Syntrophotalea carbinolica DSM 2380: one gene and its partner. The protein of the gene in region 1 binds, or shares a complex with, the protein of each later gene. Links are inferred from orthologs where the notes say so. Each region holds a gene or a part of one and is shown in the gene's direction. Other genes may lie near its edges.

Region 1 (6,925 bases):
AAAAGAATCCGACATGATTGAGGTCATGAACCAGATCATGGGGGGGGAGGCGACTCCGGCGCAAATCGGAGCTTTGATCGTAGCCTTGCGTATGAAGGGGGAAACGGTCGAGGAAATCACCGGAGCCGCTCGGGTCATGCGGGATCATGCCACGCCGGTCAGGGTTGGACGTGTTCTCGATATCGACCGAGAAGAAATCAACCTTGACCAGGAAACCATGGCAGCGGTTCTCGATACCTGTGGTACCGGTGGCAGCGGTACCAAGTCGTTCAATATCTCCACGACTGTAGCCTTCGTTGTGGCCGCTTGCGGCGTCAAGGTTGCGAAACACGGTAACCGTAGCGTGTCTTCGATGTGCGGGAGCGCCGATGTGCTTGAAGCGCTTGGCGTGCATCTCGATATCGGTGTTGATACCGTGGAACGCTGCATCGCCGAAGAGGGCATCGGTTTTCTGTTTGCGCCGGCGTTGCACGGTGCCATGCGCTATGCCATCGGGCCCCGTCGCGAGATAGGTATCCGCACCATTTTCAATATTCTCGGCCCCTTGACCAACCCTGCAGGCGCCGACCGTCAGGTGCTTGGGGTTTATCGGGAAGACCTGGTTGCTACCTTGGCGGATGTTCTTTGCCGGCTTGGTTGCCGTCGAGGGTTCGTGGTGCACGGCATGGATGGTATGGATGAGGTGACCCTTACTGCTCCGACCCGTATAGCCGATATCCGCGAGGGCAGGTATAGCCTGTCGACCATCGCCCCTGAGGATTATGGCCTGCAACGTTGCCGATTGGAGGATCTTGCCGGAGGTGATGCGCGCCACAATGCCGAATTGGTGCGAGGCATCCTTGCCGGCGAAGCGGGGCCGCGTCGCGATATTGTCTTGCTCAACAGTGCCTTCGCCTTGGTGGCGGCGGGCAAGGCGGACAGCATTGAAGACGGCATGCGTGCAGCTGCCCAGGCTATCGACGAACATGCTGCGCTGGCCAAACTCAATGCCCTGATCAGGATGACACAGCCGTGATACTCGATGATATTTTGAAAGTAAAAAAAGATGAGGTTCGATCTGCAAAGCGAGAGCGGCCTTTAGTCGATTTGAAAGCGCGGTCGTCCGATGCGGGTGCCGTACGTCCCTTCACTCAGGCTTTGAAACGTCGCTCTCAAAACGGGACGGCGGTTATTGCCGAGGTGAAAAAAGGATCGCCTTCCAAGGGGCTGATTCGCCCCGACTTTGATCCTCTGGAGATTGCCCGGTGTTACAGCCGTGCCGGTGCGGCGTGCCTTTCGGTGTTAACCGATGAACGTTTTTTCTTCGGCCGACTCGAATACCTTGGCGCTATCCGCGAGGTGGTTGATCTGCCCCTGCTTCGCAAAGAATTTATCATCGATCCTTATCAGGTCTATGAGGCACGGGTTTTTGGCGCAGATGCTGTTTTGCTGATTGCGGCGGCCTTGGAGGATGCGCTTTTAGCTGATCTGGCCGCCCTGGCCGCTGAGCTTCAACTGGATGTCTTGCTGGAAGTGCATGACGAGGAAGAGTTGGAAAGGGCATTGTCGGTCCCGACCCCTATGCTCGGCATAAACAACCGCAATCTCAAAACCTTTCATACCGATCTCGCTGTAACGGAAAGACTTTTGCCGCGAATCCCCGCGGATCGCCTCGTGGTTGCCGAAAGCGGCATTCGTACGCGGGAAGATATCTGTCGCCTTCAGAATGCCGGGGCGGCCGCCTTTTTGATCGGCGAGAGTCTCGTGCGCGAGCAGGACATCGAAGGCAAGTTGTCCACGCTTTTGGGTCGTACGGGTAGGGGCGAGGAATAGTTTTCATCGTATGGCGGAAACGACGCCGAAAAGAACGCGACCGGCGTCGGTTATCGGCTTTGTTTGCCTTGTAGCGAGCATGTTGTGAACATACCGAGAGTTAAAATATGTGGCATAACCAACCTCCAAGACGCTCTGCACGCTGTACGCTGCGGTGCCGATGCCCTTGGTTTTGTCTTTTATGAGCGCAGCTCGCGGTGCGTTACTCCGGATCAGGTCGCGACCATCATCGCCGGACTGCCGCCGCTGGTTACGACTGTCGGTTTGTTTGTCAACCAAGCTTCTGAAGATGTTGGCCGAATCGCCGCTAACTGCGGGCTAGATATCCTGCAGCTGCACGGTGACGAATCCCCTGAGGCCTGCCAGGCCCTGGCTCCCTACAGGGTTATCAAGGCCTTTCGCCTGCGCGATGCCGGTACCTTGGATGCCATGCCTCTTTATCCCGTGTCCGGAGTTTTGCTGGATGCCTGGGTGCCCGATCAATTCGGAGGGACCGGTCATCGCTGTGATTGGGGGCTGGCTTCTCAGGTTGCCCAAAAGCAGCCCACTATTCTTGCGGGGGGGCTTGACCCGGATTGCGTAGCCGATGCCGTTCGAACGGTTCAGCCGTACGCTGTCGATGTGTCGAGCGGGGTGGAGCGCGCTCCCGGCATCAAGGACCCTGACAAAGTCGCTGCATTTATTCATAACGCAAAGTGCGCCGCCGTCTGACAAAAGGTCGATAGCAGGTTGTTTCTGCAGTTTCTGGCAGGCTGGAAATCCGCAACATCCAGTTTTGACCAAACCCGGCTTTAATGCCAAAACGGTACCCTTCGGACGAAAAAGTTTTCGGAGAGGCCCAAGGGGGGCATGATTGTCCCCGGCATAAAGCACATCATAGGATTTTTTATGAAATTTACCGAGCTGAACCTGCCCGCAGAAGTCCAGCGGGGAATCGATGCCATGGGATTTACCGCCCTGACCCCCGTGCAGGAACAATCGATACCGCTGGCGTTAGACAAAAAGGATGTGGCTGCTCAGGCGCAGACCGGTACCGGCAAGACAGCCGCTTTTCTCATTTCCCTGTTTGCTCGGTTGATGAGCGACAAAAAAACGGAAACCCGTGCTCCGCGCGCCCTGATTCTCGCTCCCACGCGCGAGTTGGTGGTTCAGATCTCCAAAGATGCCATGGGGCTTGGACAGTTTTGCGGATTCAAGATCCAACCGATTTTCGGCGGTGTCGATTACGAGAAGCAGCGACAGGCCTTGCACGCGGGGGTCGATATCCTTATCGCCACGCCGGGGCGGCTGATCGATTACGTGAAACAGGGAGCGGTGTCCCTCGGCAGTATTGAAGCCCTGGTCATAGACGAGGCCGATCGCATGTTCGATATGGGATTTATCAGGGATCTTCGTTACATCCTGCGAAAATTGCCGGCTTTCGATCGGCGTCAAACCATGCTGTTTTCAGCTACCTTGTCCCATCGCGTCATGGAGTTGGCTTATGAATTCATGGACCTGGCCGAAAAGATTAAAGTCGCCCCGGAGAATGTAACCGCTGAGCAGATCGAAGAGGTGCTTTACCATGTTTCCCGTCGGGAAAAATTCGCTTTGCTGCTGGGACTGTTGAAAAAAGAACCCGCCAAGTGTGTGATGCTGTTCGTCAATACCAAGCGCGAAGCCGAACACCTTACCGGTCGTTTGCAGGTCAATGGTTTCAAGGCCGCTTTGATTTCCGGCGATATCCCCCAGAAAAAGCGCATGCGTATTCTGGATGAGTTCAAAGAAGGCCGTATTCATTTTTTGGTGGGGACCGATGTCGCGTCACGCGGTATCCATGTCGATGGCGTAACCCATGTCATTAACTACGATCTGCCCCAGGATCGCGAGGATTATGTGCATCGCATCGGTCGTACGGCCCGTGCGGGTGCCGCCGGCAAGGCCATCAGTTTTGCCGATGAGGACCTGGTTTATTATCTGGCCGATATCGAGGATTATATCGGTCATCGAATTCCTTCCGTCTTTCCTGAAGACAGCGATTTCTGCCATACATACAAAGCCTACAAGCCGGTAAAAAAGTCTGCGCGGGGCCGCTCTGCCGCAAAACCCGGCTCTCCTCCGAAGAAGGACGGAGCACCGCGCCGTCGCCGGCCGCGCAGGCGTCCCCGAGGCAAGTCATCCGGAGCGCCGTCCGGAAAAGACAAGTCGTGACACATTATACTCTTGAAAATATAGCCTCGTGCAGGCGTTGTCAGCGTCTGGTCGATTATATTGCAGATTTGCCGCCGGCCAAGGGGCGCCGGCGAAGTGAATACTGGAATCGCCCGGTACCGGGTTTCGGCGACCTGCAGGCGCGTATTTTCCTGGTGGGCCTGGCCCCGGGCGCCCATGGTGCCAATCGTACGGGCAGGCCTTTTACCGGGGACGGTGCCGGTGATTTCATGTACCCTTTGCTGCATGAGGCCGGGTTTGCCAGTCAGGCCGAAGCCGTGAGCTCCGATGATGGTCTTGAGCTGTATGATTTGTATATCAGCAATGCGGTCAAATGTGTACCACCTCAAAACAAGCCTCTGGCCGCTGAATTTCATCTCTGCCGTCCGTTTTTGACCGCAGAGTTGAAGAGGCTGACAAACCTGAAGGTCGTGGTGGCTTTGGGGCGTGCTGCGTTTGACAGTTATATGCGGTTGTGCGTCGAGCAGGGCCATATCCAGCGCATGGCGGAGTTCCCCTTTGCCCACGGGGCCAGTTATCTTCTGCCCCATGGAATATGGGTGGTGGCCTGTTACCATACCAGCCGCTATAATGTGAACACGGGACGTATGACGCAGCGGATGTTTGCCGATTTACTGATTCAGATACGCGAGCTGGCGGAAAACGGTTGAAATCATTTTCCGGCTCTCATAGACTTACCTGCTTTTATCGTGTCAGGGTAACGTCGCATGTCGTGCCAAAGAAGTTTCGGGATGAAACAGGTGAGACCCCGACCGGTATAGATATAATATAGGCTTGCTGCCGGGGCGTCTCTGGTTTCTGTCCAGGAAAGACGCGTTTCGGCACGAGGGGCTCTGGAGGTGGGCTTGCACGGCTTGCGAAACGGGGCTCCACGGAATCGCTGATTCCCTTACCAGGGCAAAATCCCGGTTTCCAGATCATGAGTTTACAGTTTCTTGTTTGAGTATGACGGATGGAAACGAGTGAATGAGGTGAGAGATGGCTTGGTTTAAAAAATCGAAGGCACCCATTGTGCCTGTTGAAAGCAAAAAAGTTAAGATGCCCGAGGGGGTATGGCGTAAATGTCCCCACTGCAATGAAATTATTTATGCCAAGGAAATAGAGCGCAATCTGAACGTATGTCCGAAGTGCGATTATCATTTTCGGATATCGGCGCGTGAGCGTATCGCCCTGGTGTTGGATGAAGGTTCTTTCGTCGAGCGGGATGCCGGCATGAAGTCGGTGGACTTTCTTGAATTCAAGGATGGTAAACGCTATCGCGACCGTATCAGCGCGGCGATTAAGAAAAGCGGATTGAACGATGCGGTGATCTGGGGCGAAGGGGCCATCGAGGCGCAACCGGTTGTCGTTGCCGTTTTCGATTTCTCGTTCATGGGGGGTAGCATGGGCTCGGTGGTCGGCGAAAAGATCACCCGGGCTGTGGAAAAAGCATTGGAAAACCGTTGCCCTTGTCTGGTCTTTTCCTCTTCCGGTGGCGCTCGCATGCAGGAAAGCATAATGTCTCTTATGCAGATGGCCAAGACCAGTGCGGCTCTATCGCGTCTCAAGGAAGCCGGTTTGCCCTATATCTCGATTATGACCGATCCCACCACGGGTGGGGTAACCGCAAGTTTTGCCATGCTGGGCGATGTCAACATGGCCGAACCACGGGCTTTGATCGGTTTTGCCGGGCCGCGGGTTATCGAGCAGACCATTCGTCAGAAGCTCCCCGAAGGATTCCAGCGTTCCGAGTATCTGCTTGAGCACGGCATGATTGACATGATTGTCCGGCGGCCGGAAATGAAGGCACGTCTGTCTCAGATGTTGCGCATCTTTATGAAACAATAAAAATCATGGGTTACCAACAGAGCCTGGCCTATCTGTATGGGTTGCAACGTTTCGGTATCAAGCTTGGTCTGACCAATATTCAAACCCTGTTGGCCCGTTTGGATCATCCCGAACGGGCTATGCGTATCGTGCATGTTGCCGGCACTAACGGCAAAGGCTCCGTATCCGCCGCCACAGCACTGATTTTGCAGACGGCCGGGTATCGCACAGGGCTTTACACTTCTCCACATCTTCACTCATTTACCGAGCGCATACGTATCGATGGTGTGCAGGTCAGCGAACCGGATATGGTGTCGCTGGTCGATGAGGTCCGGGCGGTTGTCGGCTCGCTTCCTGTCACTTTTTTCGAGTTTACAACCGCTATGGCGTTGGTGTATTTCAGGAACCGACACACCGATTTTGCCGTATTGGAAGTCGGCATGGGAGGACGGCTTGATGCCACCAATGCCGTCGAATCGGAAATCTCCGTCGTTACTCCTGTGTGTTGCGATCATGCAGAGCATCTCGGGGCAGACTTGGCCACCATCGCCGGAGAAAAAGCCGGGATCATCAAGCGCCAGGTTCCGGTGGTCATTGCGGAGCAGCACCCGGATGCCCAGCGGGTGCTGCTGACGAAGGCTGCCGAAATGCTCGCGCCGGTATGCCTCTGGGATCGTGATTTCCGCATAATCGATCACGATACCCATTTCGATTTTTTTGCTCCGTCACTGACATTGAAAGGTTTACGGCCGGGGCTGGCTGGTGCGCATCAACGACAGAACCTCGCTGTGGCGCTGGCGGCATGCATGTCGTTACGAAACCGGGGGGTGGCTTTGTCCGAAGAAGCCCTGCGCTACGGGGTCGAAAAGGTGCAGTGGCCGGGCCGACTTGAATGGTGGCGGCAGCAGCGCCGCATTTTGCTCGATGGTGCTCATAATCATGGTGGTGCCGTGGTTTTGGCCCGTTATCTGGCAAGTCTCGATGGTAAAAAGGTTCGCTGGGTGGTGGGGATCAAGGGGCAGCGATGCATTGATGATATTCTGACCCCTTTGTTGCCCCATACGGCTCATCTGTATGCTACCTTGCCGCCTGTTGA
Region 2 (7,159 bases), 560 kb from region 1 along the record:
TCCGCGGCAGCGGTGCTAAAGTGTCGCGTTTTTATCCTCTCAATCCTGACGTTGTCCCTATAAATTATCACCATTGTTGACATGAGCGCGCTTTTCGATGGGCGTGTCGGCCATTCTTTTTGAGTACAGCCGGCAAGCCTGCCGATAGCGGTCGCTTCGGTTGGATATTGCATGGAAAAAGTGCCTTTTGTACACCTCCACGTTCACACCCAATACAGCCTTCTCGATGGCGCCATTCGCATAGGTGACCTGATCAAACGTGCCGAAGACTGCGGTATGCCGGCCGTCGCCATTACCGATCATGGCAATATGTTCGGTGCCGTCGAATTTTTCAGCAAACTCAAAAAAAGCTCCGTTAAGCCGATTGTCGGTTGCGAAGTCTATGTTGCGCCCGGTTCCCGGTTTGAGAAGAGCAATGTGCGTGGCGGCGACAAAGCCTACCATCTGGTGCTTTTGTGTCAGGATATCGAAGGATACCAGAATCTCTGCCGGATGGTTTCAGCCGGTTACCGCGAAGGTTTTTACTATAAGCCGCGTATCGACTGGGACCTGCTGCGTAAATACAATAAAGGCTTGATTGCGCTGACGGCCTGCCTGGGCGGGGAGCTTCCCTCGCTGTTGATGCAGGGCAAACACGAGCAGGCCGTGGCCCGCGCCCGTGATATGGCCGCCATATTCGATGAGAATCGTCTGTATCTCGAATTGCAGGAGAACTTCATCGCTGAGCAGAAGCCCGTCAATGAGGGTCTTATCGCTATCGGCAAAGAGTTGGGACTGCCCCTGGTTGCCACCAACGATTGTCATTATCTGACCCGCGAGTCCGCTGCCGCCCATGAAGTTTTGCTGTGCGTGCAGACCGGCAAGACCATGGATGATCCGGACCGCTTTCGGTTTTCCAATGACGAGTTCTATCTCAAAACGCCTGAAGAGATGGCCGAACTCTTTCATTATGCACCCGAGGCCCTGGCCAATACCGTTGCGATTGCCGATCGCTGTAACCTGGAACTCGATTTCGATACCTACCATTTTCCCCAGTACGAAAAACCGGCCGAAAAGACCCTCGATCAGGTGCTGGAAGAGGATTCCTGGCGCGGTCTGGAAGAGCGCCTGGCCGAAATCCGCAAGGTTCGTCCCGATTTTTCCGCCGAAGAGGAAAAAGTCTACCACGACCGGTTGGTACGGGAACTCGAATGTATCAACAGCATGGGGTTCCCGGGTTATTTCCTGATCGTGGCCGATTTTATCAACTGGGCCAAGGATAACGGGATCCCCGTCGGTCCCGGTCGCGGCAGTGCCGCCGGTTCGCTGGTAGCTTACGCCATTCGCATCACCGATATCGATCCCATTCCCTATAATCTGCTGTTTGAACGTTTTCTGAACCCCGAGCGCGTCTCGATGCCTGATATCGACGTCGATTTCTGCATCTACGGGCGGGAAGATGTTATCGAATACGTGCGGCAGAAGTACGGCGAGGAAAACGTCGCCCAGATTATCACCTTCGGTACCATGATGGCCAAGGGGGTGATCCGTGATGTGGGGCGGGCCCTCAATATGTCCTACGGCGATGTCGATCGAATCGCCAAGCTCGTACCCACGGTGCTCAATATCACCCTCAAGGAAGCCCTGGAACAGGAACCGCGTCTGCAGGAATTGCAGGACAAGGATCCCCAGGTCAAACAACTTCTCGATATCGCCCTTACGCTGGAAGGTCTGACCCGGCATGCGTCCACCCATGCCGCCGGCGTGGTGGTTACCCCCAAGCCGTTGTCCGAATATCTGCCGTTGTACACCGATCCGAAATCGGGCGGCCAGGTTACCCAGTTCCCCATGAAATACGTGGAGCAGATCGGGCTGGTCAAGTTCGACTTCCTCGGTTTGAAGACGCTGACCGTTATCGCCAACGCGGTACGGCTGATTCATGAGGGCAATGATCCGGAATTTGACCTGAAACTGGTGGGGGACGATGATCCCGATACCTATCGGTTGCTGTCGGCCGGTGAAACCACGGGCGTGTTTCAGCTCGAGTCTTCCGGTATGAAGGAACTGCTGGTCAAGCTCAAACCGAGTTGTTTCGAGGATATTATCGCCGTCTGCGCCCTTTATCGTCCGGGGCCGCTTGGATCGGGCATGGTCGACGATTTCATTCTGCGCAAACACGGCAAAAAGGAGATCACCTACGACTTTCCGCAACTCGAGCCGATTCTGAAAGACACCTATGGCGTTATCGTCTATCAGGAACAGGTCATGCTGATCGCCCAGGTGCTGGCACGCTATTCCCTGGGAGGCGCCGACTTGCTGCGCCGGGCCATGGGTAAGAAAAAACCCGAGGAGATGGCCAAGCAAAAAGAGATTTTCATGTCCGGCGCCCGGGAGAACGAACTCGATGTCAAAAAGGCCGAGGCGGTCTTCGATCTCATGGAAAAATTCGCCGCGTACGGTTTTAACAAATCGCATTCGGCGGCGTATGCCCTGGTCGCTTATCATACGGCGTATCTGAAGACCCATTATCCGGTGGAATTCATGGCTGCTCTGCTGACAGAGGACATGGAAAACACCGAAAAGGTCATCAAGAACATCAACGAAGTACGCTCTATGGGTATCGAGGTGCTGCCTCCGGACATCAATGCTTCGAGCAGTTCCTTCACCGTACACGACAATGCCATACGGTTCGGACTCGGCGCCGTCAAGGGCGTCGGCGGAGCGGCTATCGACGCGATACTCGAGGTTCGCCAGGAGCAGCCCTTCACCACTTTGCACGAATTCTGCGAGCGGGTCGATTTACGCAAGGTCAACAAAAAAGTCGTCGAAGCGTTGATCAAGTGCGGAGCTTTCGATTCTTTGGGCGGTCATCGCGCCCAGTACCTGGTGGTGCTGGAAGAGGCCATGGAAATCGGCCAGAAGGTGCAGCGCGAAAAGGCGGAGGGGCAGGCATCCCTGTTCGGTACCGATGAGATTGTATCTCAGCGGGGCACCAGCTATGGGGTTTTGCCCGAAATGGAGGAATGGTCCGATAAAGTCAAGCTCGGGTTCGAAAAAGAGTCACTGGGGTTCTATATCACCGGCCATCCCCTGGGACGCTATCAGGAGGTCATACGGCGTTTCGCCAATTGTACCACCGCCGACGTTGCTGAACGGGCCGACAAGGAAGAGGTGCGATTGTGCGGCATGGTCAGCGGCATCAAGGATCTGGTGACCAAAAAGGGCGAACGCATGGCTTTTGTGACCCTGGAGGATCTCAGCGGCTTCGTGGAAATGGTGGTATTTCCCGATATCTATCGCGACGCTTCGGACTCTCTGCACAGCGATCAGCCGCTGCTGGTGACCGGGACGGTGGAAGTTGCAGAGGAAACACGCAAACTGATGCCGAAAGAAATCCTGCCTCTGGCGGAGGTCAGCCGCAAGGAAACCAAACGGGTGCACTTCAGGTTTCAGGTTCCGGGGCTCGTCGACGATCAACTGCATCGTCTCAAGGAGATCATAATGCGTCATCGGGGCGCTTGCCCGGTGCTCATGCACCTGGTGATTCCCCATCGCAGCGAGACCGTTCTGCGGTTGCCCGAAAGTCTGAAAATTGCCCCTACCGATGAAATGATGGAAGACACCGAGCGCCTGTTTGGGTACAATGTGATAACTTTCGAATAAAGTAGGCTTTGTATGCCTGTGGCGTATTTGTGTGATCCGAATCGTATGATGCCATGGTTGCAGACAAGGATGTCAGGAGAGGTACATGCAATTTTACCTGGATTTTGAAAAACCCCTGGTTGAACTGGAACAGAAACTGAGCGAATTGCGGGACTATTCCACCGACGAGGTCGATTTTTCCGGTGAAATCCAGCGCCTGGAGAAAAAAGCCGAAAAATTACGGCGTGAAATCTTCTCCAATCTCAACCGCTGGCAGGTGACCCAGTTGGCACGTCATGTCAATCGTCCCTTTACCCTCGATTTCGTTGAACATGTTTTTACGGACTGGTTCGAAGTTCATGGCGATCGCAACTTTCGCGATGATCCGGCGTTGGTTTGCGGATTTGCCCGTTTGGACGGGCAGCCCTGCGCCGTTATAGGTCATCAGAAGGGGCGGGATACCAAGGAGAAGGTTTACCGTAATTTTGGCATGCCCAATCCCGAGGGGTACCGTAAGGCCCTGCGGGTCATGCAGATGGCTGAGCAATTCGGTCTGCCGATTTTTACTTTTGTCGATACGCCGGGGGCGTTTCCCGGAATCGGTGCCGAGGAGCGGGGACAAGCCGAAGCCATCGCCCGCAACCTGCGGGAAATGGCGGCTCTCAAAGTCCCGGTTATCGTAACCGTTACCGGAGAAGGCGGTTCCGGAGGGGCGTTGGCCGTGGCTGTCGGCAATCGTGTGCTGATGATGGAAAATGCCGTGTACTCGGTCATCTCTCCGGAAGGCTGCGCCGCCATTTTGTGGAAGGACGGTGCCAAAGGGCCGGTTGCCGCAGAGGCACTTAAACTGACCGCGGGTGATATCCAGAATCTTGGTTGTGTCATCGATGAAGTGATTCCCGAGCCGCTGGGCGGTGCCCATAGCGATCATAAGGCAGCTGCCGAGCAGGTACGGATTTGCCTCAAGAAACATCTTGACGACCTGAAAGACCTGTCTTCGGATGAACTGCGTGAACAGCGTTATCAAAAGCTGCGCGCCATGACCATGGTTCAGGAATAGTATCTATAAGCCTCGCTTTGCTGTTCGCGGTTTCGGATATCAGGTGGCAGGCGTTTCGAATGACGCTGTCACACTGAAAATGCACATGGAAAAGTGAAGACCAGGGTATTTATGTTGCTACGCATGTTGCAAAGAGCCGGGATTGTCTGCCTGGCAGCTGCCTTGTTATGCGGTTGTGCCGGGCGGTATCGCACCCGGGTGGTCGATACCCCGGCCACGGCAGGACTTAAGGGACACCAGAAGCCCTATACGGTGAACGGGAATCTCTACCAGCCGATGAGCAGCTGCGAGGGATTCGTGCAGGAGGGGCTGGCCAGCTGGTATGGCCCCAAATTCCATGGCAAAAAGACCAGCAACGGCGAGATATACGACATGCACGCCATGACCGCCGCGCACAAGACTTTGCCACTGGGTACCCATGTTCGTGTCGTCAACAAAAATAATGGTCATCAGGAAATTGTACGGATCAATGACCGGGGCCCCTTTGTCGGCAATCGTATTATCGATCTGTCCTACGAGGCGGCAATGCGTCTGCAGGTCGTAGGTCCCGGTACGGCGCCGGTGCGCATTGAAGCCCTTGGTATGGCTGCGGTGGATAACCGGGGTCTGGTAACCTATCGTCCGGCCCCCAGTTACGAAGTGGGCGATTATGCTGTTCAGATCGGCGCATTTACCGTTAACCAAAATGCTCAGCGGCTGGCCGGCAGATACCGGCAGCAACTCGGGCAGGCCCGTGTGCAAAAAGGTTGGGTCAACGGTAAATTGTTTTACAGGGTATGGGTAGGACGTTACCCTTCGTTGTCTGCAGCTTTTGAAGCGAAGGAAGCTTTTGCCCGCTCAGGGTATGGCAACAGCTTTGTGGTGGCCCTCGATTAAGACGCGGTTGACTGCTTCCTTTTGTTCTCCAGCCGTTTGCATTTGCAGTGCAGGATTTTTTGCAATTTATGGATTTTTCAGATTTTGAGAATTCGCCCGCGGGCGAAAAAATAGCGGCCATCGAAAGCATCATTCAGGGCCACCTCGACTTACCCACTCCGCCCAACGTGGTGTTTCGTCTCCTCGAAGTCGTCAGGAATGACGAACATTCCTTTCTGGAAATTGGCAACATCATCAGCAAAGATCCCTCTTTGACGGCCAGAATGATGAAAATCGCCAATTCCTCCCTGTTCGGGTTCGGCGGAAAGATTAAAACCATAGAAAATGCTCTGACGGTTCTCGGCATAAACGTGACCCGGAATATAGCCCTGTCGTTTATGATTATGGACAGCCTGGCGGCACCTGACAGCGATCTGTTCGACATGGACTATTTCTGGAAACGTGCCATTACCGCAGCCGTGGCCGCCGAGATGTTGGCTTCCCATATCCGCGGTTCAGGCGCCGATGCTTTTTTGAGTGGCCTCCTGAAGGATATCGGCGTGCTGGTCATGTACCAGCGGATGGAGATGGAATATAAACAAATCCTTTTGCTGAAAGCTTATGCCGGAAGCGCGAGCTATCCGATCGAAAGGGAGCTTCTCGGTTTCGATCATGGCCAGCTGACCGGCTTGATGCTTAAACAGTGGGGGCTGCCGGAAAATATTTACCGGCCTATCTTTCATCATCATGACGAGGTGCGATACGATTCACCCCATGGGGATCAGGCGGCCATTTTGCAGTTTGCCGACCAGCTGTCCTCTCTTTATCACGGTGCGGCCGACCCGTCGGTTCTGGAGGAGCTGCATCGAACACTTGAGCATCGCTATGCGCTTGACAGCCAGACGATACGGCAGTTGGTCGATTCTCTGGCAGAGAGAACGGTTGAGATCCTGAGTTATTTTGATATCGATCCGGGCGAGATGAAACCCCTGTCGCGTCTATTGCAGGAAGCCAATTACGAGCTCGGGAAGCGCTCGTTGTCCTATGAACAGATGGTGGGGGAACTCAGGCAAACTCAGGAAGAATCCCAACAATGCATCAATAAGCTCCTTGACGCCAATAAATCTCTGCGTAAACTTGCCTACCGCGATGAGTTGACCGGTCTTTACAATCAGCGTTTTTTCCTGACCGAAATGGATAAGGAATTGGCCCGGGCCAAACGCTACGGATATTCCTTGTCACTGGTGTTCTTCGACGTCGACTTCTTTAAAAATATCAATGATACCCATGGTCATCTGGCAGGGGATGCCGTATTGCGTCACGTTTCCGCGAAGGTAACCTCCTGTGTACGCAGTTGCGATACGGTTGTGCGTTACGGTGGAGACGAATTCGCGATCATCATGCCTGAAACGGATCAAGGCGATTTGGCGATTTTTACCGAGCGCCTGCGATTTGAGGTCGAAAAGATGCTGGTGCCCATGAACGGCAAGACCATCGCTGTGACCATAAGCATCGGCGGAACCAGTTTTGATGGCAGAGATGAGTCCGTAACTCGATATGTACTTTTGAATGTCGCCGATCAGGCCATTTATCAGTCAAAAAAATTGGGTCGCAATACCGTTA

What was found.
Region 2: the proteins of accD (region 1) and PCAR_RS06945 are in contact, whole or in part, in a solved structure (PDB 8UXZ), measured with the Escherichia coli proteins. The link is inferred for Syntrophotalea carbinolica DSM 2380 from one-to-one orthologs.

The regions. Positions count from the first base shown.
Region 1 is NC_007498.2:870,156-877,080, forward strand. What follows is about bases 3,961-6,925. They hold accD (acetyl-CoA carboxylase, carboxyltransferase subunit beta), read left to right. Parts: upstream 3,961-5,001; coding sequence 5,002-5,850; downstream 5,851-6,925. Other genes in these bases: PCAR_RS04445 (DEAD/DEAH box helicase), read left to right, coding at 3,961-4,002; PCAR_RS04450 (uracil-DNA glycosylase), read left to right, coding at 3,999-4,673; PCAR_RS04460 (bifunctional folylpolyglutamate synthase/dihydrofolate synthase), read left to right, coding at 5,856-6,925. Also shown: trpD (anthranilate phosphoribosyltransferase), read left to right, coding at 1-1,015; indole-3-glycerol phosphate synthase TrpC, read left to right, coding at 1,012-1,812; PCAR_RS04440 (phosphoribosylanthranilate isomerase), read left to right, coding at 1,903-2,523; more of PCAR_RS04445, read left to right, coding at 2,701-3,960.
Region 2 is NC_007498.2:1,430,248-1,437,406, forward strand. What follows is about bases 2,739-5,704. They hold PCAR_RS06945 (acetyl-CoA carboxylase carboxyltransferase subunit alpha), read left to right. Parts: upstream 2,739-3,727; coding sequence 3,728-4,681; downstream 4,682-5,704. Other genes in these bases: dnaE (DNA polymerase III subunit alpha), read left to right, coding at 2,739-3,642; PCAR_RS06950 (septal ring lytic transglycosylase RlpA family protein), read left to right, coding at 4,793-5,557; PCAR_RS06955 (sensor domain-containing diguanylate cyclase), read left to right, coding at 5,626-5,704. Also shown: more of dnaE, read left to right, coding at 172-2,738; more of PCAR_RS06955, read left to right, coding at 5,705-7,159. UniProt on the Escherichia coli protein: Component of the acetyl coenzyme A carboxylase (ACC) complex. First, biotin carboxylase catalyzes the carboxylation of biotin on its carrier protein (BCCP) and then the CO(2) group is transferred by the carboxyltransferase to acetyl-CoA to form malonyl-CoA.